4 regions of the Pseudomonas syringae pv. coryli str. NCPPB 4273 genome follow, and region 1 is predicted to be linked to each of the others. Evidence: predicted binding sites of a transcription regulator. Region 1 holds the regulator's gene; each other region holds the start of a gene.
The links. Region 1 encodes FliA, which starts transcription of late flagellar genes. Its sites were predicted from a motif close to CTAAAGTTTNNNNNNNNNNNGCCGNTAA; they were not measured.

Region 1 (5,794 bases):
TCGAGTAACGCTTCGAATTCATCGTCAGTGATTTCGTCACCGGCAGGCGCGGCACCGCGCTGCGCCGCAGGAGCGGGGGCCGGAGCGGTTGCAGCATCAGCCGCAAACTTGCCCTTGCCATGCAACTGATCAAGCAGGGATTCAAATTCCTGATCGGTGATTTCATCACTTGCCGGCGCAGCGGCTGCTGGCGCCTGTGCAGGCGCTGCAGATACCGGGCTGGAGCCGTGCAGCGAATCGAGCAGCTGCTCGAATTCATCATCGGTAATTTCGTCGCCAGCAGCTGGTTCTGCAACCGCAGCAGCAGCCTGGACTTCAACCACCGGCTCGGGCTCTGGCTCGGGAGCCGCGGCCTCATCGGCAGATTGTGGCTCGGCCAGACGCGCCAGCGCGGCCAGCAGTTCTGGCGTCGCCGGAGTTACGTCAGTCCGTTCACGTACCTGACCGAACATGCTATTGACGGAGTCCAGTGCTTCAAGGACCACGTCCATCAGTTCGGAATCAACGCGACGTTCACCCTTGCGCAGGATGTCGAACACGTTTTCGGCGATGTGGCAGCACTCCACCAGCTCATGGAGCTGGAGGAAGCCGGCGCCCCCTTTTACAGTGTGAAAACCGCGAAAAATTGCATTGAGCAGATCAGCATCATCCGGTCGGCTTTCCAGCTCGACCAATTGCTCTGACAACTGCTCCAGAATTTCGCCGGCCTCTACCAGAAAATCCTGAAGGATTTCTTCATCGGCGCCGAAGCTCATGGGGTGCTCCCTAAAATTAACCGTCAACAGATCTTAGAAGCCGAGGCTCGATAGCAGATCGTCTACATCATCCTGTCCGGATACGACGTCTTCACGTTTATCGGCATGAATCTGCGGACCTTCACCCTGAGCGAGATGTTTTTTAGGATCTTTTTCATCGAGGATGGATTGTTCGTCATGTTCGATGCCAGCAAAGCGATCGACATGACTGGCCATGAGCACCAGTTTGAGCAGATTGCTCTCGACTTCAGTGACCAGTTGCGTCACACGCTTGATGACCTGACCGGTAAGGTCCTGGTAATCCTGGGCAAGCAGAATGTCATTGAGATGCGCGGAAACCTGATGGGTTTCCTTCTCGGTACGCGTCAGAAAACCATCGACCCGCTTGGCCAGCTCGCGGAACTCTTCGGCACCGATTTCGCGGCGCATGAAACGTCCCCAGTCGTCGCTCAACGCCTTGGCGTCGGAACTCAGGCCGTTCATGACCGGCGTACTCTCCTCCACCAGGTCCATGGTGCGGTTGGCCGCATTCTCGGTCAGCCTCACCACATACGACAGGCGTTCGGTAGCATCCGTGATCTGCGACACTTCCTCGGCTTGAGGCATGTGCGGATCGATGTGAAAGTTTACGATTGCACTGTGCAGCTCACGAGTCAGCTTGCCCACTTCCTGATAAAGGCCGCGGTCGCGTGTCTGATTGAGTTCGTGGATCAGTTGCACAGCGTCACCGAAACGACCCTTTTCAAGGCTGGTGACAAGTTCCTGCGCGTGTCTTTTTAAGGTCGACTCAAAGTCGGCCATCGAATCATTGTTATCCATAGCGCCCTCGCGGCTTGCATCAGCTATTGACGCGTTCAAAGATCTTGTCGATCTTGTCTTTCAGGGCTTGGGCAGTGAATGGCTTGACTACATAGCCGTTCACCCCAGCCTGGGCAGCTTCAATGATCTGCTCACGCTTGGCTTCGGCAGTGACCATCAGCACGGGAAGGCTCTTGAGGCGTTCGTCCTTGCGGACTTCGCGCAGCAGATCGATACCGGACATGCCAGGCATGTTCCAGTCCGTCACCAGAAAGTCAAAGGCACCGCTCTGCAGCATCGGCAATGCGGTCAGACCATCATCCGCTTCCGATGTGTTGGTAAACCCCAGATCACGCAAAAGGTTCTTGATGATCCGCCGCATCGTTGAGAAGTCATCAACGATGAGGATTTTCATGTTCTTGTCCAATTCGACCTCCAAGCAGTCTTTAACGCGTTCAGCACCTGAACACGCTGTTCACTCAATACTGGCACAGCACACCCCCGGCTGTACGAAACGACGACGGGCTTGGCACAACAACAGGCAAGGACCTGAGAAACAAGCCCATCGAGGCAATGCCTGACAGGCTTCTGACGGGTCGATCCTGTTACCACGTAACGCTCTGCACAGCCGGCTTGCAGTCAACATGCGGCCAAAGACCGCACATTGCCTGTCAACGCGCTCGCCACTCCCCCAAACGCCCTCGCAAACGAGCTGCGCACTGGCTGTGTAACTGACTGACCCGAGATTCGCTGACCCCAAGAACCTCTCCGATTTCCTTGAGGTTCAGCTCTTCGTCGTAGTACAGCGCCAACACCAGACGCTCGCGCTCTGGCAGATTGGCAATTGCATCGGCCAACGCAGCCTGGAAGCGCTCGTCTTCCAGGTCGCGCGACGGCTCAAGCGATCCGCTTGCGCCATCCTCGTGCAGCCCTTCATGATCGCCGTCCTGCAGCAGGTCGTCGAAACTGAAGAGGCGGCTGCCCAAGGTGTCATTCAAAATCCCGTAGTAATCATCGAGACTCAACTGGAGTTCGGCCGCAACCTCGTGATCTTTAGCGTCACGGCCGGTTTTAGCTTCAATTGCCCGAATTGCGTCACTGACCATGCGCGTATTGCGGTGTACCGAGCGTGGCGCCCAGTCACCCTTGCGCACTTCATCGAGCATCGCACCACGGATGCGAATGCCGGCGTAGGTCTCGAAACTCGCACCCTTGGTGGAATCATACTTGGTGGAGACTTCAAGCAGGCCGATCATGCCGGCCTGGATCAGATCCTCGACCTGCACACTGGCCGGCAAGCGCGCCAGCAGATGATAAGCGATACGCTTGACCAATGGCGCATAGCGCTCGATCAACTCATATTGTGAATTACGGGACGCCTTGCTGTACATCTGGTAGCCGCTCGCAGTCATTGCACAGGCCCTGCACTGGTCTGGTGAACGAGTCGCTCAACGAAGAACTCGAGATGACCCCGCGGATTGGCTGGCAACGGCCAAGTATCAACCTTCTGGGCAATGGCCTTGAAAGCCAGAGCACATTTGGAACGCGGGAATGCTTCGTAAACGGCGCGCTGTTTCTGTACAGCCTTGCGTACGCACTCGTCGTACGGCACGGCGCCTACATACTGCAGCGCAACATCGAGAAAACGATCCGTCACTTTGGTCAGTTTGGCGAACAAGTTGCGCCCTTCCTGCGGGCTCTGAGCCATGTTGGCCAGTACCCGGAAGCGGTTCATGCCGTAATCGCGGTTAAGCAGTTTGATCAGGGCGTAGGCATCGGTGATCGACGTGGGTTCATCGCACACCACCAGCAGCACTTCCTGAGCGGCGCGCACGAAGCTGACCACCGACTCGCCGATACCGGCGGCCGTGTCGATCACCAGCACATCGAGGTTGTCGCCAATCTCGCTGAACGCCTGGATCAGGCCGGCATGCTGGGCGGGCGACAGATGCACCATGCTCTGGGTGCCGGAAGCAGCGGGTACGATTCGAACCCCGCCCGGCCCCTGCAACAGCACGTCGCGCAACTCACAACGCCCCTCGATGACATCGGCAAGTGTGCGCTTGGGCGTTAACCCGAGCAGCACGTCGACATTGGCCAGACCCAGATCGGCGTCCAGCAGCATGACGCGACGGCCAAGCTCGGCGAGGGCCAGTGAAAGGTTCACTGACACGTTAGTCTTACCGACGCCACCTTTGCCACCGGTCACCGCGATAACCTGTACGGGATGCATGCTGCCCATGTTATTTCTTTACCTTGTCTTGCGTAGACCGAAACCACATCGAGGGCTGCACGTGCGCAAATGAACACTGCATGGCAGACCGTTGACGCAGGGACATTCCAATAATATCCATCACTTAACCCACTCTCTTGCCAGGGGTGTGATAGAGGTCAGCAAACATATCAGCCATTGCTTCCTCGCTAGGCTCGTCCTGCATCTGCACACTCACCGCGCGGCTTACCAGCTGATGACGACGCGGAATATGCAGGTCATCAGGAATGCGTGGTCCGTCCGTGAGGTAGGCCACAGGTAATTCGTGACTGATCGCCAGGCTCAGGACTTCACCGAGGCTGGCCGTTTCATCAAGCTTGGTCAGAATGCATCCGGCCAGGCCACAACGTTTGTAACTGTGATACGCGGCTGTCAGCACCTGCTTCTGGCTGGTGGTGGCCAGTACCAGATAGTTGCGTGACTTGATGCCGCGACCCGCGAGGCTTTCCAGCTGCATGCGCAGCGCAGGATCACTGGCCTGCAGCCCGGCGGTGTCAATCAGCACCACACGCTTACGCAGCAGCGGTTCCAGCGCCTGAACCAGAGACTGGCCAGGATCGATATGGGTGACCGGTACGTTGAGGATGCGCCCAAGGGTCTTGAGCTGCTCCTGCGCGCCGATGCGGAAACTGTCCATGCTGACCAGTGCGATATTCTGCGGGCCGTACTTCAGCACGTAACGTGCTGCCAGTTTGGCCAGGGTGGTGGTCTTGCCCATTCCGGCAGGACCGACCATTGCAATCACGCCGCCCTCTTCGAGCGGCTCGACTTCGGGTACGGCGATCATGCGTGCCAGGTGCGCCAGCAGCATGCGCCAGGCCTGACGAGGCTCGTCAATCTCCGGAATCATCGACAGCAGGTCGCGTGACAGCGGGCCGGACAGGCCGACACGTTGCAGACGACGCCACAGGTTGGCCTGCTGCGGACGACTGCCCTGCAGCTGGTTCCAGGCCAGCGAGCCGAGCTGGACTTCCAGCAGCTCACGCAGGCCGTTCAGTTCGGAACGCATCGAGTCATAGGCGCGCTGGCCGATGGCAGGCTCGGCGGCCTGTGGCGCTGCGTACGCGAATGGACGCGGCGGCTCTTCGAGTGTCGGCTCGATGTGCGTATCGGCAGGGTTGACCGGCTTGCCGGAAAACAGCTGCAGGTTGATCGATGCGTCGCTGTCGCTGCGGTTGTTCAATTCGGCCTGGGCAGAGACGATGCGCGACTGAGTCTTGCGCAGTTCGTCTTCCAGTTCCATGTTCGGCACACGCGGTGCCAGGGCGGACAGCTTGTAATCCAGAGCAGCAGTCAGCTCTACGCCACCGGCAATGCGCCGGTTACCGATGATGGCCGCTTCAGCGCCCAGCTCATCGCGAACCAGCTTCATGGCTTGACGCATATCGGCGGCGAAAAATCGCTTAACTTGCATGACTCACTACCTCAGCCGTTCGGCCCGACAGTCGCTACGATGGTTACTTGCTTGTTGTCCGGAATTTCCTGGTACGCCAGAACATGCATGTTCGGTACAGCCAATCGTCCAAATCGTGACAGCATCGCCCGGACAGGCCCTGCTACCAGAAGAATTACCGGCAACCCTTGCATCTCCTGACGCTGGGCGGCCTCGATCAACGAACGCTGGAGCTTTTCAGCCATGCTTGGCTCAAGAAGAACGCCTTCTTCCTGACCCTGACCAGCCTTCTGCAAACTATTGAGCAATATCTGTTCCAACCTTGGTTCCAGAGTGATAACAGGCAGCTCCGGCTCAACGCCTACAATGCTTTGGACGATTGCGCGGCTCAGACCCACGCGCACTGCGGCCACCAAAGCGGCGGTATCTTGACTCTTCCCGGCGTTGTTGGCGATAGCCTCTGCAATGCTGCGGATATCCCGCACAGGTACGTGTTCAGCCAGCAGCGCCTGCAGCACGTTGAGCAGCGAGGACAGCGACAGCACGCCAGGTACCAGCTCTTCAGCCAGCTTGGGC
Region 2 (5,794 bases), on a different contig from region 1:
ACTGGCCGGTGTGTCTCTGATGACGGTGTCTCGGGCGCTCAATGATCCGGGAAAGCTGAGCCCCGAGACTTATCAGCGAGTGCGCAACGCGATCGATGAGCTTCAATTCGTCCCCAGCCTGTCGGCTCGCCGGATTCGCGGCGACAACCTGCAGACCCGAACCATCGGCGTATTTGCCCTGGACACCGCAACGACGCCGTTTGCGGTCGAGCTGCTGCTGTCCATCGAACAGACCGCGCAGCAGGCAGGCTGGAACGTATTTATCCTCAACCTGCTGAGCAATCCGCCCACCGACCAGAACATCGACCTGATGCTCTCGCACCGCCCCGACGGGTTGATCTTCAGCGCCATGGGCTTACGCAAAGTAAGTATCCCCCAGCGTTTGAAGAGCAAACCGCTGGTGCTCGCCAACTGCGTAGCCGATGACAGCAGCCTGGTCAGTTATGTGCCGGACGACGAAACCGGTCAGTACCGTGCGTTGCACCACGCGTTCAGCAAGGGCTATCGACGCCCGCTGTTCATCAACCTGCCAAAACAGAGCCTGGCTTGGGAAATCCGCCAGGCGGGTATGTTGCGTGCCTGCGAGGCATTCGGCCTGGCTCGCGACGAGCTCTTGCAATACAACCTGTCCGAGCATGACGCCTATTGGGAAACTGCCGCCATCCTGGCCCGGCACATGCTGGACGGCCGTCCGCAGTTCGACATTCTGATCTGCGGCAATGACCGCATTGCCTTTTGTGCCTACCAGCTGCTGCTGGGCCAGGGTCTGAAAATCCCTGGCGATGTCGCCGTATTGGGTTATGACAACATGATCGGCATCGCCGAGCTGTTCATTCCTGCGCTGACCACGGTGCAACTGCCGTATTACGAGATCGGTCGCAACGCCGCCCGGCACTTGATCGAAAGCCTTGAAGTGTCGGGCTCCCAGCCGGTGGATTGCCCGCTGGTGGTCAGAGAATCGCTATGAAGCCTTGCGTGGGATAGCCCACGCATCGAGTCGTCACGCGGGACGATCCTGACAAAAAACGACGGCTCTTGAGTTTCTGATTGACGCCCCTGAAACGCTGACCGTATTGAATGGTTACGATTGAGAGGGGTGAGAGCGGCTGGGCGTATGCCCCCCTAAAAGCTTGGCTTTGTCCTTCTGTTTCAATCGCCTACTGATGAATAGCTGCAACTAAGCAAGCTGCACCACCCTTCGCCTACATAAGTTTCCGCCCCAAAAAAGCGCACTAAAAACTAAAGAAACACAAAAATGTGCACAACTAATACAGCAACTAATTCTCACACCCTAAAGTTATACTATTAGTAGCCGATAGTTCTACAACCGTGAAAAATCAATTCTACAAGGAGGTCAGTGGCAATGAGAAACCTGAAAGTATCTGCGCGCGCAGCACTCAGCTTTATGTTTATTGCGCTCCTATTGGTCGCCTTGGGCGGTATTTCAGTATGGAAAATGGGGGAAATTCGCGAGACGGCCAGAGACCTTGAAAACGACGCCCTGGCCAGCGTGGTGGTTGCAGACAGAATCAACGCCACGATGCTGCGCCTGCGCCTGGAAGTCCGCAGAATGCTGTCCCAGACCAATCCGCAGGACATGGCCACTACGACCGGCATGATCGCTTCGCTGAGCGAAGAGTTGAAAAAGCAGGTAGCCCTTTACGCCCCGTTTGTCGCCAGCGATAAAGAAGGACAACTGTTCAAGGCCGTGTCTGAAAACACCGATAAAGCACTGGTTGCATTCGATCAGGTGACTGCACTTATCCGTAAAAACGCAGCCAACGAAGCGCTGGCCTACCTGAGCTCCAATGTCACCCCTGTTACCCGTCTTCTCGACGACGCTGTAAACGGACTTGTTCAAATGAACATTGACGAGGCCGCCAACTCAGGAAAAGAATCCGAGGATTCGTATCAAAGCGGCTTAACGTTTGTGATCTTCATTATTGCAGCCGCGACGCTGGCGACGATTGTGCTGGCCGTGCTGTTTACCAAAAGTATCGTTGCACCATTGCGCGACATGCTGCGGGTCAACGACACCATCGCCAAGGGTGATCTGCGCAGCGTGATTACCGTCACGGGCAAAGACGAATTCTCCGACCTGATGCGCGCTACCCAGGTGATGCAAAACAACCTGCGCGATACGATCAAGCTGATCGGCGATTCATCCACTCAACTGGCGTCCGCCGCCGAGGAAATGAATGCGGTCACCGAAGAGTCGAGCAGAGGTTTGCTGCGCCAGAATAACGAAATCGATCAGGCAGCCACCGCCGTCAACCAGATGACCGCTGCAGTCGATGAGGTGGCGCGTAATGCTGCCGCGGCATCGGATGCAGCCAAAGCCTCTGATCAGTCAACCCGCACCGGCGCGGCACGGGTGACCAGCACGGTCGACGCCATCGAGAAACTGAGCAAGACCGTGCAGAACACCAGTGCCGATGTAGAGCGTCTGGCCGTGCAGTCCAAGGACATCAGCAAGGTATTGGAAGTCATTCGTACGATTGCGGAGCAAACCAATCTCCTGGCCCTGAACGCGGCAATCGAAGCGGCCCGGGCAGGTGAGCAGGGACGCGGTTTCGCGGTGGTGGCCGATGAAGTCAGAGCGCTTGCACATCGCACCCAGACCTCGACCCAGGAAATCGAGAAAATGATTGGCGACATCCTCACGGGCACTGCGCAGGCCACCAAGGCCATGAGCGAAAGTTGCGACCAGGCCGATGGCACACTCACCATCGCTCATGAAGCCGGAGCAGCGCTCACGCTGATCGCGAAGGCAATCAATGAAATCAACGAAATGAACCTGATGATTGCGACCGCATCGGAGCAGCAGGCGCAGGTCGCACGTTCGGTCGACGGCAACCTGATGAGTATTCGCGATCTTTCCATCCAGAGCGCAACGGGGGCCAATCAGACAGCGGCGGCCAGTTCCGAGCTCTCAGTGCTTGCTGCAGACATGAACAAGCTGGTGGCCAGGTTTTCGCTCTAAGGGTTTTCTACTGCTTCGGGTCGTGATGCTGTGGATACTGATTCCACAGCATTCTTGGCACGCTTACCTGAAGATCCATCTCACCGCGATTAACTCAACATCTTCACGCCACAGAAATCGTGGTCAGCCAGAACGAGTACACCAGCATTTTCTGTTGCCCATTCTGCCCCGCAAGAAATACCAGTACATCGAACGGGTGTCGGTCACTCCCTCAAAACAGGTCTGCAATCGATGAGCATTGACTTCATGGTGCCTGACGTCCAAAAGCTGCCGCCGCTGACTAGGCTTTGTACGAAAAGTCGGCGAGCGAAGGTCAGGCGAGGCAAAAACAGGCGAGGAAGCGGAGTCTACGTGTTGTAAATGAGCATTCCGAGCCTGTTTTTAACGAAGCATCACCGAGCGCAGCCACTTTTCGTACAGAGCCTAATGCCCAGATGTTGGCCGGAGCGCTGCCCGGTGAGAAATGGGCGCAGATCAGCAGTTGCTTCACGCCAGGTCGCTCCTGCAAGTAGCCTGGCTGCACGAGGGTTTACGGACTTGCACGGGGCTTAAGTGCACTTTCTGTTACGTGCCCCCCAAACAATAAATATATTAGACGTCGGCCCAGCGACGCTTCAGGTAGTCAACCACCTGCTGAGTCTGTGAGGCCCGCAGAAACATATGTCGAAAAAACATGCACCCGGATACCTCAGTCAGAGAATCATTCAGGTCAAGCTGACGGGTCATTTCAGGCACGCCTCCCTCAACCGTCCAGTCGGGCTCGGCTGCTGATGCCGTTCCCACTTTATACAGAGCCATACCAATATATAACGCTGTGCCGGTACCCCTCACGGTATCCGCCCACCACTGTGTGATGACGTCATAGCGGGCAACCTCCCGGGCAAACGGCCAGTAGACCTGCGGGGCAATATAATCAATGATGCCGTCAATGACCCATTTCCGCGTGTCTGCATACGCGAAGTCGTAGTTGGACGCACCGGCCTGCGTATCAGACCCCAGCGGGTCGTCAGATTTATTCCGCCAGACGCCTGCCGGACTGATACCAAACAAGACATCCGAGTTAACGGCGGCTATTTTTTTATGGCATGTATCAACCAGCGAATACGTGTTATTCCGTCGCCAGTCGGCCTTTGTGGTAAAGGTCGTATTGTAGGTCTGGTAGGTAGCATCATCATTGAGCAGGGAATCGGCGGATTCATAATAAAAGTAATCGTCGAACTGAATGGCATCCACATCGTATTGAGTGACAATTTCTTCAACAATGCTATTCACCCACGCCTGAACTTCAGGTATGCCGGGATCGAGAACAAAGCGCTTCGCTGAAGTGCCTGTCCATTCAGGATGCCGTTTAAACACACTGGCCGGCGAGTCAGAGGATGAGTTATTCAGCTCTTCTATTGTGGCATCACTGGTGTTCATTGATACGCGGTACGGGTTCACCCATGCGTGCAGCTCAATATGACGAGCGTGCGCCTGCTCAACAGCATAAGCCAGTGGGTCGAAGCCGGGATTTTTCCCGAGGGTTCCCGTCAGGTATTTCGACCATGGAAGCAGGTCTGATGCGTAGAATGCATCTGCGCAGGGAACAACCTGGAATATAACCGCATTCATTTTCATTGCCGCAATGTCATCAAGAATGCCGGTCAACTCTTCTTTCTGTGCACTGACACGTGCGGCCTCATCAGTGATGGCCAGAGACGAGACTGACGGCCAGTCAAGATTCGTAACGGTTGCGACCCAAGTCGCCTTGAGATTTTTATTCGCGGTCGCCACTGCGGTTTCTCCTTTGTGTAGGGTTCTGAGGAAACGAAATACGCTGTCCATGCATGGGCATTTTGAAATACCTATTCATTAACGAGTACGACACCTTCCAAGACGCTGGCAGGTAACCATGGCCGAGCAGATCATCGCGATGAGCAAGCTGCTGGCCTGAACGTCTGAAAAGAACGCCTGCTCGCACAGGCGTTCTTCAGGCATCGTACGCGGACGGCGTGTCAGCTCAGTTGCACGTCTTTCATCGCAGGAATGTAACCGTAGTCATATTCTTCCTGCACGAACGAGCGATCCCCCTTCAACAGGATTCTCACCGTGGGCGCTTCGGTGCCGCCGATACGATAATCCTCACCTTCGGTGGGTACGCTGTCGATGAATGAAGTCACCAGACCGTTCGGCATGACGCAGTGGGAATACGTCTGGAAAGGCTGCTCGGGCGGATTGCCGAGCACCAGGCCGGAAGCGTTCATTGGCCGGTACGGGCCGAACAAATGTTCGCCGACAAAACCGTAGACACCGTCTGGCCCTGTAATACCATCGGCATACGTAAACTTGTGACTGATGGTGAACAAGTAATACTTGCCGTCCTGAAAGACATAGTGCGGGCGCTCGGTCTGATCGTTCACGCCGACGGCTGTCACCAAGGGTGGAAGTATTTCCCACTCTTCACCAGTGAGATCTTTTGCGACCGCCAGACCGATACAACCTACCTGAAATCTGGCCCCGCCCACCTCTTCATGACCTGGTGGCACAGGACCCAGCTCGACACTCCCTACTGTGTGCGAGCCGCGTTCACCGGCGACGTTGCCTTCAAACACCATGTACAACTTGCCGTCACGGGGGTCAATGAACGGGCTGGGGTCGCGAAAGTTCCAGCTCGAGTTCTGCGCTTCGGTTTGATAGTAGGTGCCGTCGGCCTCGAACAGTTTTTTGACCTGGGTAAAGTCTTTCAACTCCACGCCCTGATCGGACGTCACAATACGACCACGTACTTTGGCGATCGCTGCGCCGGGCGTGACGCAGGTGTAATAAAGATCA
Region 3 (5,794 bases), on a different contig from region 1:
GGCGACAGGTAGACGGTTGCGAACTCGCCGCCCATGAACGGCGCTGACAGCTTGGGATCACCGCCGAGCAGTTCGAGCACGCTGAAACTGTGGCCCTTGGCCTGGAAGATCCGGCCGTGGTCGATAGGGCCCAACTGGCTGATGGCACCGTCGGCTGGCGAAAGAATCGCGCCCGGCGTGGCATCGAGCGGGCGGGCGTCGGCTTTCAATGCGCGGGTGAAGAACGCATTGAAGTGCTCGTAGGACGTCAGGTCTTCGACCAGTGCCTGCGACATGTCCACTTGATAACGGCGGGCAAACCACGCGGTGAAAGCGTTTTTGAACCAGCGCACGCGGCATTCGGCAACGCAGCCTGCCAGTCGGGACAGCAGGTGGTGCGGCAGCAGGTACTGGCTGATGATGAACAAGCGGTCTTTCATTGAAGGTCCTGAGGATGAGTGTCCTGAATATTTCTGTGAGGTCCGTCCCGGTTCGGTGGCGCGGACAGGTTCGACAGTTTCGGCTGGTGCTGGTGCTGGTGCTGGCTGCGCAGACGTGACGGGTTGTGCAACCTCGACTGCCTCGACGGGCGCGGCGGCCACATTCGGGAGTTCTACCGGTGTCTCCGGGTGATTGCCCCATTCGCCCCACGAGCCGGCATAGGCCTTGACCCTTGGATAGCCCAGCGCCTTGGCCACCAGATAGGTGAAGCCCGAGCGGTGATGGGTCTGACAGTGCGTGATGATTTCCTTGTCGGGCGTGATGCCCAGCTCGCGAAGGATCTCCGGCATGTCCTGGCGAATACGCAGGTTGCGCGCCTTGTCCATGCCCGCCGTCCACTCGAAATTGACGGCGCCGGGTATGTGGCCGCCTTTGGCCGCGACCACTTTTTCGCCCGAATACTCGGTCGGCGCGCGGGCATCCCAGATCGCCAGGTCGGCGGCGCCCAGACGACTCTGCAGGTACTCACGCGTGGCGGTAGGTTCGTCGTGCAGCGTCGTCAGCGTGACCGGGGCATCGGCAGCAGGCGGAACGTCGGTGCTCAGCGGCAGCAATTGCGCTTCCCAGGCCAGCAGCCCACCGTCCAGATAGTGATAACGGCTGTGGCCGATGACATCCAGCAGCCAGATGAAACGCCCAGCCCAGCCGCCGCCTTCGTCATCGTAGACGACATACACGGCGTCGGGATTGTGGCCCAGCTCGCCGAACAGTTGCTTAAGACTGGCAGTGTCGGGCAGCAGGCCGGGGGCAGGAGGCTTGCCCAGCTGTGTACGTTTCGGATCGACGAAGCGGGCACCGCGAATGTGCCCGGCTTCGTAGCGAGCGCTGCTGGTCAGATCCACGAGGATCAGTTCCGGGGCGTCTAGACGCTCAAGCAGATCGTTGGGTTCGATGACCAGCGACAAGCCAGTGAATGCGGACATTTGCAGCCTCCGATGAAAGGAAAGGGGCGAATTGTACGCCAGGCCTCAGGCTTTGCGATGACTAAAGATGCCCAGTGCCCGTTCAATACATTGCGCGGTTTTTCCGAATGCCTGTACGGAAATTTCCGACAAGGCCCCGCCGCCCTGGTCGGCGACCACCAGCAGCATGACTTTGCCGTTGTTGCTCAGCGAGCGAATCAGCCAGTGCTGGCCGCTGAACAGGGTTTTCAGCTGCGGGGGCAGCAGCGCGGCAAATTGCGCACTGTTGGCGGGTGTCATGCGTAACTGCGTCGGCTGGGTCAGCAGGCGTTGCAGCACGGTGCTTTCCTTGATGAACAGCTGCAAGGTAGCGGCGTCCTTTGGCAGGCCGGCAGTCTGGTTGACGCGCAGCACCGTTGACGTCTTGTCCAGCATCAGCAGCATGACCCGCTCCATGCCACACGAGATAAATGCATCGCGCGCCGAGGTGGTCAGGTGCATGGCGTTGATGAACGGGCTGGGATCCTGCAGCAGCTCGGCGCATTGCTTGCGCCACAGTTGCAGGGCGTCGGCCGATGGCGGCGGTGCAGGTTCATTGTCACGCCTTACACGCCGTGCGTCCCACGGCCAGATCAGCGATTCGGCCGGGTGCCAGAGGTCTTTTTCCGCATGGACGCGTGCGCTGCTGGCGGCATTCTGGTGCGCCTGTTGCTGTACTTCGCTCATCGACTGTTGCAGGTACAGGCTGGTCAGCCGTTCCCAGCGCAGGCAATGCGGGCTGTTCCAGGCCTGTTGTGCGGCCAGCGCCAGGCCGTTGCCCAGCAACACGGTATTGGCGGGCTGATTCAGCCAGCGGCGCAGGTTGGGGTCGTCGTCCATGAGTTGTTGCTGCTGCAGCGGGCTGTTGTCTTCGCGGGCGATGCGCAGCGCCTTGGCCAGATCGCGTCGCTCGTTGATCAACAGCTTATAGCCGCGCGTAACCCAGATCGGCAGGCGCCAGAACTCTGCGAGTGCCAGGCACAATTCCAGCAGGTTGACGCCGAACAGCTCTTTTTCCACTGCAACGCTGGAATGGCCCTTGTGGATAACCCGCAGCTCCAGTTCTTCGAGCAGCTTCGGATAGGCCAGCGCCATTGGCCAGAGCGGCGACAGAAACAGCAGGCTGCCCATGTGAATGTCCTGCCAGAGTCGCGCAAGGCGGCTGGCAAACAGGCCGTTGGCCTGTTGCGTGGCGTGCTGGCTGACCAGAATCAGCTGGCGATAGGCTGCAGGAATTTCTTCGGGCGGCTTGGCCGGCAAACGGCCCAGCAGGACTTCGGTACGCGCCAGACCCAGGCGGTTGATCGCAATTTCGAGGCTCTCGGCCTGCTCGGTCAACCCGTGGGTGTGATGGTTGGCCTCGCGCATCACGCTGAGCACCAGCGCAGGACTTTCCTGCATCATTTCGGCGATTTCACGCAGCGACCGACGACTGTCGTTCAGTGCGGCGCGGACGTGTCCATGATTGACGGCAGGGACCGGCAACGCGATGCCGTCAAGCAGTTTGACCCAGGCATCCAGCGTCTTCGGAACGAGGTGATGTGCTGCGTGTACTGTCGGCATTCGAGGGCCTGTGCGGCTGATTATCTGAGCTGGGAAACCGCCAGCGTACGGGGCCCTGAGGCCATTTTCCTCCTTTTATGGAGGCGCATAAATGGGTTTTTCAAAAGAACCGGCTATAGTCTGGCCCAGTTAGGCCGATAAGGAGAAGAAGAGATTCAACAACTTCCGGACTGTCCCTGAACCCGACTCAGTAAAGTATTTTTTCCTATGGCTAAAATCATCGGCATCATTGTCGTTATCGCAAGTGTCCTCGGTGGATATGTGCTGTCCCATGGCAAGGTCATGGCGCTGTTCCAGCCCTACGAGGTCTTGATTATCGGCGGTGCTGCGCTGGGCGCGTTCCTCCAGGCCAACCCTGGCTACATGTTCATGCACGTGTTCAAGAAGTCGCTGAAGATGTTCGGTACGCGCTTCACACATGCCTATTACCTCGAAGTGCTGGGGCTGGTTTACGAAATCCTCAACAAAAGCCGCCGTGAAGGCATGATGGCGATTGAAGGGGATATCGAAGACGCTGCTTCCAGCCCGATCTTCGCCAAATACCCGGGTGTCCTCAAGGATGAGCGCATGACTGCGTACATCTGCGACTACCTGCGCATCATGTCGTCCGGCAACATGGCTCCCCATGAGCTGGAAGGTCTGTTCGACATGGAACTGCTGAGCATGAAAGAAGACCTCGAGCATCCATCCCACGCCATTACCGGTATCGCTGACGGTATGCCCGGTTTCGGTATCGTGGCTGCGGTACTGGGTATCGTGGTGACCATGGCGTCGCTGGGTTCCGGCGACAAGGCTGCGATCGGTATGCACGTAGGTGCGGCGCTGGTCGGTACGTTCTTCGGTATTCTCGCGGCTTACGGTTTCTTCGGTCCTCTGGCCACCAGCCTTGCGCATGATGCCAAGGAAGAAATGAACGTCTACGAGGCCATCAAGGCGTCGCTGGTGGCCTCGGCCTCCGGCATGCCGCCTTCGCTGGCTGTCGAGTTCGGCCGCAAGGTTCTCTATCCGCTGCATCGCCCCAGCTTCAGCGAGCTGGAACAAGCGGTTCGCGGTCGCTAAGTCATGGAAAATAATCAGCCGATTATCATCAAGCGCGTAAAGCGCTTTGGTGGCGGACATCACGGCGGTGCCTGGAAAATCGCGTTTGCCGACTTCGCGACCGCGATGATGGCGTTCTTTCTGGTGCTGTGGCTGATGTCGTCTGCCACCCCCGAGCAATTGCTCGCGGTCGCCGGTTATTTCAAGGACCCGGTCGGCTTTTCGGACAGCGGTTCGCCGTATGTGATCGATCTGGGCGGTTCGCCAGAGATGTCGCCGAACCAGACGCTGAACCCTGAGGTTCAGACCACGCCGTCGCCGGATACGGTGCCGATCGAAGCGGAAAATGCCGAGACCAAGGCTGAAGCGGTGGAGCAGGAGCGTCTGGAGATGCTGCTCCAGGAGTTGCAGACCAAGGTCGAGGAAAATCCGCAGCTGCAGAAATTCAAGGATCAGATTCTGTTCGAGATCACTCAGGACGGTTTGCGTATCCAGATCATGGATGCGGAAAACCGGCCGATGTTCGACTCGGGCAGCGCGCGCCTCAAGCCTTATTTCGAAGACATTCTGCTGGCCCTGGCTGACACCATCAAAAGTGTGCCGAACAAGGTCAGTATCAGCGGCCACACCGATGCAACGCCTTTTGTGGGCAGTGGCGGGTTCGGCAACTGGGAGCTGTCGGCCAACCGTGCCAACGCTGCACGCCGTGCGCTGGTAGCCGGGACGTATCCGGATTCACAAGTGGCCAGGGTAGTGGGGTACGCGTCGTCTGCTCTTTATGACCGCCAGAACCCGACCAACCCGATCAATCGCCGCATCGATATCGTGGTGCTGACCAAAAAGGCCCAGCACCGCATCGAGGGCGATCAGAACTCCGGTGGTGCGCCAGTCACACCCGCCGCGCCGGCAGCACCGGCGCCAGCGACACCCGCGGTTCCGGCGGTACCTGCTGCTCCGGGGGCTTCGACAGCAGCGCCACCCGACCCGCAGGCCTACGCCCAGCCGCGCGAGATCCGGCAGAAGCTGAACATCTTTGACGATGGCAAGTTGCGGGTCGAGCCGGCCCAGAACTGAGCTGCAACCGATACAAAAACGCCGCGATCATCGCGGCGTTTTTGCGTGCGGCGTTCGGTGCTCAGTAACTGTCTTGCGGCAGGCTGGCAATGATCGAGCGGTAGCTGTTCATGCGCTGCTGTTGCACGCGGCCGTCCTCAAGCCCCTTGAGCAGGGCGCAGCCCGGTTCGCGGTCATGCTTGCAGTCACGAAAGCGGCAGGTGCCGATCAGGTCGTTGAACTCGATGAAGCCTGCCTCTACGTCGGCACGACTGACGTGCCCCAGGCCGAATTCCCGGATGCCCGGCGAGTCGATCAGATCGCCGCCGCGCGGGAAGTGGAACAGGCGCGCGGTGGTCGTGGTGTGTGTGCCCTGACCGGAAACCTCGGACAGCGGACCGACCCGAGTGTCCGTTTCCGGCAACAGGCTGTTGACCAGCGAGGACTTGCCGACGCCGGACTGGCCGACGAACACGCTGATGTGCCCGTCAAGCTGGCTTTGCAGGCTCTGCATGCCGTCACCGTGGTGTGCGGACACTTCCAGCACCGGATAACCCAGCGTGCGGTAGACCGCCAGCAGCGCATTGAGCGCGGGCGCATTCTGCTCGTCGATCAGGTCGGCCTTGTTGAGCAGCAGCAACGGACGAATCCCGGCGTGCTCGGCGGCCACCAGATAGCGGTCGATCAGGTTGGCATGCGGCTCGGGCATCGGCGCGAAG
Region 4 (5,794 bases), on a different contig from region 1:
ATCTTCCACCGGCACAGACTTGCCGTCGAGCTTTGCGTGCAGCACGTAGGAACCGCCTTCCATGGAGATCAGATCGAGTTCACGAACCGTTTGATCCTTTACATGCTTGGTCAGGTCTTGAATGTTCAAAGTCACACCTCCGGTGGCGTTCTGGAAATCAGCGCCGCTTGAAAATGGAGCTTTTATTGGCGCAAACGTTCAGTCGTTTGGGGCACCGCCAGCCTGAATATCCATGTCGCAAATACATGAGACAGGTTGAGCGATGTTATTCTGCGACGGCTTCGGACACCCGGCTGCGCACGTCGCGTACCCCCCCGAACAGATGTTCAAGGATAGACAGATGATCGACTTCAACAACAAGGGCTTCTTCAAACTCAAGCAGAATGACGAATACGCGGACCGGGTCAAGGACCTGCTGCTCGACGGCGAAGAGGTTATCGATGCTTATAAGTCCATGCGCGATGGCGTAGTGTTCACGACCAAGCGCATCATCGCGGTCAATGTCCAGGGCCTGACAGGCAGCAAGAAGGACTTCACTTCCCTGCCGTACAAGAACATCGTGGCCTGGTCGGTCGAGACCTCGGGCACCTTCGATCTGGACTCTGAACTGGAAATCTACTTTTCGGCGGTCGGCAAGGTGAAATTCGAATTCACCGGCAAGACCTCTATCGTCCAGATATCCAGGTACATCTCCCAACATCTGCTGGGCTGAAAAGCGCCATCAGCCTGCGCATGGCGCAGGCCCTGGCATATTCAGTCACTTGCCCAGCAGCAGCGCTGCATCGAAGCCCATGCGCAAGTTGCCCCAGTGGCGCCCTTCAAAGAAGAACGGCACATCGATTTCAGTCATGATTTCGCCGGTATCACGCAGGTAAGTCTGCAACAGAAAACGCTGTTTATTGCCCGCAGCGCGCAGGCCGATCGGGTCGGAGAACATGCGTTTGTTGCGGCACACCGGCAGGTCGACTTCACGATTGCCGGTAGGTTTTTGCGATACCCAACTGTTGTTGACCGGGCAATAGCCCTTGCTGTCGACGATGAAGGTGACCTTGCCGCCGCGTGTGCCCTTGGTCAGCTTGTCACATTCTTCCTGGCAGATTTGCGCAAAACGCTCGGTGTAACCGGTCGTGTATTGTTTGGGATCTGTGCCCGGAATCAGCTTGTAACTCTGATCGAACAGATTGACGCCCTGCTTGTGCAGCTCGGCCAGGCGTGCTTGCAGAATGTCACGGCACTGGCTGGCGCGAGTGATCGCCGCATCCAGTTCGCCATGCCCAAGCACGAATCGCCCCAGCAGCGCCTGCACCTGCTCGGCCACGCTTGACAGATCCCGGGTGGCCGTCGCGGAGTGCTGCATGCGCTGGTCGATGGCCTGGCTATCGGAATAGATCCGCGTTACCCGCTCATTGATCCCCGTGTTTGTAGAGGCGAACTGCTGAATGTGCGCAGCGATGTCGGCGAGCTTGTCGTTGGTCGACTCGAAATCGCCGATCATGCTTTCGAAATGGCCGGACGCACGCTCTACCACCAGCTGGGTTTCGCGGGCGCTGTGGCTGATCTGAATGGTCTGTTCGTGTGTGGAGCTGACTTCCTGAAGCATGGCGTCGATGTTGCGCGAGATGTCGTCAGTGGCTTTACTGACGTTTTGCGCCAGCGTGCGCACCTCGTCAGCCACCACCGCAAAACCTCGACCACTCTCCCCTGCACGTGCCGCTTCGATGGCCGCATTGAGCGCCAGCAGGTTGGTTTGCGAAGAAATCTGCTGAATAAGGCCGACAATCGACTTGATGCTTGATGAACGCTCATTCAAGCCAGAGACCAGTCCACCGAACTCATTGAGGCTGCTGGATATCTGGCTGATGTTTCCGGTCACTTCCAGCAATTCGGCATAAGAATCGCGCGCCATGCTCAGGTTCTGCGCGGTGGTGCTGGAAATGCCCTGGGTCTGCTGCGAGACATCCTCGATGCTGCCCACTGCCATGTTGCTCTGGTCCATCACTTCTCTGGCGAAGCGGGCCTGATCGGTCGCGCTGTCGCTGGAATCACTGATGTTCTTCAGCGAACGTGCCGACTCGACGGCGATCTGCACAGTCAGCCCCTGAATGCTGCTGATGATCTCGCGCTGTTTGGCCAGAAAGAGATTGCAGGTACTGGCCAGCCCGCGGATCTCGTCATGGGTGAGCAGCGGCAGGTCCCTCGACAGATCACCTTCGCCACTGGCGACTTCTTCGAGCGCGCGAGTCATGGACATCACCGGACGCACGATCAGGTGGCGGAAATACCAGACCATGAAGCTGACCATGACCAGCGTGAACAGCGTGCTCAGCAGAATCGCGTTGCTCAGCAGATCCAGCTGACTCTGAATCACGCCCAGCGCGGCGGGGTCCGTTTGCGTGCCGCGCAATTGCAGCATGATGTCGGAACGAATGTTCAACGCTACCCAATACAGCAAGGCGCTGACCAGGACCAGCAGGAAAAGGCTTGATAGCTTCTTGGTCAGCGTGTTGAAAAACTGCCTTTCAACTGACTCGTACAAAGCCTTTAACGTCTGCATTTTGCTGCTCCTGGGTACAAGGGTGGTTCTGGTGCGATGGTTAACGTCTCTCGCTACCAAAGCTTTAATGCGTTCGCCTTCAGCAGAGGCGGAAAAATTTCGGCCACGCAGCTCACGGCGCTTTTCGCGCCGCAGAGTACTGCAGAGTTGGGCAATTTGATATCACAGCTGAAAGCGATCGACCGATTGTGAAAGCTGCCCGGCCATTACCGACAGTTCATCAGTAGTACTGGCGGTCTGGCCGATAACCCGGCTATTGCCCTCGGACATGCTGGCAATCATTTCAACCTGATGAGCGATTTCATTACTGGCCAGGCTTTGCTCGCCAATGGTGCGGGTGATGTCGTTGACCAGTTGCGTGGTGCTCAGCGTGGCATCCAGGATATCGCTGATCGCACGTTCCACTTCGGCGGTCACCGCCATGCCCTTGTCGACCTGGGCCACACCGGCCTCCATGCTGGTAACCGCTTCGCGGGTGCTCTGCTGAATGCGCGCAACCATGGTGGTGATTTCCTGAGTGGAAGCACTGGTGCGCCCTGCCAGGCTGCGCACCTCGTCGGCCACCACGGCAAAACCACGGCCCTGCTCGCCAGCGCGGGCGGCTTCGATGGCCGCGTTGAGCGCCAGCAGGTTGGTCTGGTCGGCAATGCCCTTGATGACCTGAATAATATTGAAGATGCCTTCCGAATCCTTGTCCAGCGTGCGGATCACCTGAGCCGACTGCTGCGCCGAGCGGGCAATGCTGTCCATGTCACTGACCACCTGATGAATCACCCGGCCGCCGTTCTTGGCCAGGGATTCGGCCTGACTGGCCATTTCCAGGGCCTGCCCGGCATGCCGGGTGATTTCTTCAATGCTTGCGGTCATCTCGCTGGTCGCCGCCGACATGGTGCCGGCTGCCGAACTCTGCTGCCGGCTGCTGTCGGCCACCTCATGGCAACCACTGCTGAGCTGACGACTCATGCCACTGACGTCATTGGCATTGCTGCGCACCACCTCGATCATGCTGCGCAGGTCACGCTGCATGATCGCCAGGCTGCGAATCAGCATGCTGGCTTCGTCACGGCCACCTGACTCGGCGATGGGTTCGCGCAGGTTGCCATGGGCAATACTGTCGGCAATACGGCTGGCGGACGCGAGCGGGATCATGATGCTGCGCGTCACCCAATGCCCCTGGATCAGCAGCAGCAAAATACTGATCGAAAGCACGACCGCCAAGGTGACATTGGCACTTCGCGTGGTCTGACGGGTGCGTTCGCCGCTGGCTTTGGAGTTGTCCTCGATCAGGTCACTCAAGCTCGACATCTGCCCCTCCAGTTGCGTGAAGGCACTGGAAAATGTGCCCAGCTCTTGCTGCGCGCGGTCCGGACTGTCGATGGCCAGCCCGACAATCCGCTCGCCTGCGCTGATATAGGCGTCGAGGCTCGGCTTGATCCTGCTCAGCTCTGCCTTGATGGCTTCGGTGAGCGGCAGTTGCAGGTTATCGCTCACGACCTTGCGAAACAGTGCGGCATGCTCTTTGAGGGATGCCTGCACTTCATCACGCGAACTGTTGCTCCTGCCCAGACCAAACAGCATCGCTGACAGCACATCGGCGCGCAGCGCGTCGTGCATCATGTCGGCTTGCAGGTGATTGCCCAGCGCAGCCATGCTGACTTCACTGTCGAGCATCGCCGCCTCCATGCGCGTATTACCCAGGTAGTTGACCAGGCTGATGATCATGACGGTCAGCACACTGGTGCCTATCAGCAAGAACAGACGTAGTTTTATCGACATCCTGTAGCCCTCCGGCCAATGAAATAACGCGAGCTGCGGATTGCTCTTATCTACAGCTTATCGACGCACGTTGCCAGATACTTAAGCCTATTTAACCGATTTTGCCGAATCGTCAGCCGATAATGTCGAACGCCCGGCCTGACGCCGCTCTGTAACGCGTCTATGGTGAACTAAAGACATTCAATCCCCACAGGAGCAAGCACTGTGCCTGACAAGAAGTTCGCCATCGATCTCGCCTACCGGCCCCGCCTTGCCGACCTCAAACCACTGATGTCGACTACACCCTTACTCGAACCACAGGCGCTGGCCGCAGGACGCACCACACCAGCAAGCGACTTGAAAAAACGCACCGGCTATGCCGAGAACTTCCTCGGTGATTTCATCGTGCCCTGGCCGACAGCCGACGAGGAGCTTGCGCCTGATGTCTATCCTTTGAAGAACACGGGGGATCGTCTCGATTACACGCACTTTTCCATCACCATGTCGCGCAGTCGGCGTCTGGCGCTGTATGTCGGCGTCAACATTGATGGTGCCAACAGCGTAGAGGTCAAACGCAGCAAGGATTCCTGGGCCTTCGACGGCCGTCTGCCTGCCGAAGCGCAGATTGGCGAAAGCGTGTACGCCGACAACCTGCTGGATCGCGGCCATCTGGTTCGACGGCAGGACCCTAACTGGGGCAAGGAAGCCGAAGTCGCCAACAGTGACACCTTCCACTTCACCAACTGCTCGCCGCAGATGGGTGCGTTCAACCAGAAGACCTGGCTGGAACTCGAGGACTACATTCTCGACAACACACGACGCTGGAAATCACGGGTAACGGTGTTCACCGGCCCGGTGCTGCGCGACGACGACCGCAGCTACCGCACTGTCAAAATCCCTTCAGCATTCTGGAAGGTCGTGGCGTTTCTCGGTGATGACGGCAAGCCTTCGGCCAGCGCCTACATGATCGACCAGACCCGCGAGCTGGGTAAGCTGGACATCATGTTCGGCCCGCTCAAAACCTGGCAACGCAGCGTCGCGCAGATCGAGCAACTCACCGGTATCCGCTTTGGCGACCTGTCCAGCTACGACGGGTTCTCCAACGAAGAGCGCCTGACCGGCACACGCATCGAAGCCCAGATCCGCGGACCGCAGGATATTCGGGTCTGACCTGCAGGTCAGCGCGGCCTACTCCAGGTTCGACCCCGAGTGTGCAGCAAGGACACAAACGTGTGACGCCCAGCGCCACACGTTTGTAACCTGAGCACTACTCGAACTGCTGACGGTTTTCCGGAGTAATGAGCTTGAACGGCACCCAGATGACCGGCGACGCCAGGGTTTCGCCGCGCGCCATGCGCATCGCGGCATCCACTGCGCCGTTGGCCTGCCCGAGCGCATCCTGGAACACGCTCACCGCCATCTTGCCTTCGGCCATCAGCTTCAAACCATCCGGGGTGCCATCGATCCCGCCCACCAGATAATCAC

Region 2: a site for FliA is predicted at 1,292-1,319, ahead of P406_RS04380 (methyl-accepting chemotaxis protein). Genes of this name have one in related genera too.
Region 3: a site for FliA is predicted at 3,098-3,125, ahead of motA (flagellar motor stator protein MotA). Genes of this name have one in related genera too.
Region 4: a site for FliA is predicted at 2,595-2,622, ahead of P406_RS07865 (methyl-accepting chemotaxis protein). Genes of this name have one in related genera too.

The regions. Positions count from the first base shown of each region.
Region 1 is NZ_AWQP01000015.1:7,537-13,330, reverse strand. It holds gene P406_RS07640 (chemotaxis protein CheA) at 1-755, opposite strand, end outside; gene P406_RS07635 (protein phosphatase CheZ) at 789-1,574, opposite strand; gene P406_RS07630 (chemotaxis response regulator CheY) at 1,594-1,968, opposite strand; gene fliA (RNA polymerase sigma factor FliA) at 2,225-2,965, opposite strand; gene fleN (flagellar synthesis regulator FleN) at 2,962-3,795, opposite strand; gene flhF (flagellar biosynthesis GTPase FlhF) at 3,911-5,239, opposite strand; gene flhA (flagellar biosynthesis protein FlhA) at 5,251-5,794, opposite strand, start outside.
Region 2 is NZ_AWQP01000005.1:58,811-64,604, reverse strand. It holds gene P406_RS04385 (LacI family DNA-binding transcriptional regulator) at 1-967, shown strand, start outside; gene P406_RS04380 (methyl-accepting chemotaxis protein) at 1,364-2,983, shown strand; gene P406_RS04375 (glycoside hydrolase family 10-like protein) at 3,575-4,756, opposite strand; gene P406_RS04370 (glycoside hydrolase family 68 protein) at 4,978-5,794, opposite strand, start outside.
Region 3 is NZ_AWQP01000019.1:149,712-155,505, forward strand. It holds gene asd (archaetidylserine decarboxylase) at 1-419, opposite strand, end outside; partial or broken gene P406_RS29775 (rhodanese-like domain-containing protein) at 588-1,403, opposite strand; gene P406_RS09720 (HDOD domain-containing protein) at 1,449-2,984, opposite strand; gene motA (flagellar motor stator protein MotA) at 3,192-4,043, shown strand; gene motB (flagellar motor protein MotB) at 4,047-5,096, shown strand; gene rsgA (small ribosomal subunit biogenesis GTPase RsgA) at 5,158-5,794, opposite strand, start outside.
Region 4 is NZ_AWQP01000016.1:38,469-44,262, forward strand. It holds gene P406_RS07855 (DUF6482 family protein) at 1-135, opposite strand, end outside; gene P406_RS07860 (PH domain-containing protein) at 341-712, shown strand; gene P406_RS07865 (methyl-accepting chemotaxis protein) at 758-2,554, opposite strand; gene P406_RS30165 (methyl-accepting chemotaxis protein) at 2,717-3,580, opposite strand; partial or broken gene P406_RS30170 (MCP four helix bundle domain-containing protein) at 3,575-4,330, opposite strand; gene P406_RS07875 (DNA/RNA non-specific endonuclease) at 4,535-5,479, shown strand; gene P406_RS07880 (substrate-binding domain-containing protein) at 5,577-5,794, opposite strand, start outside.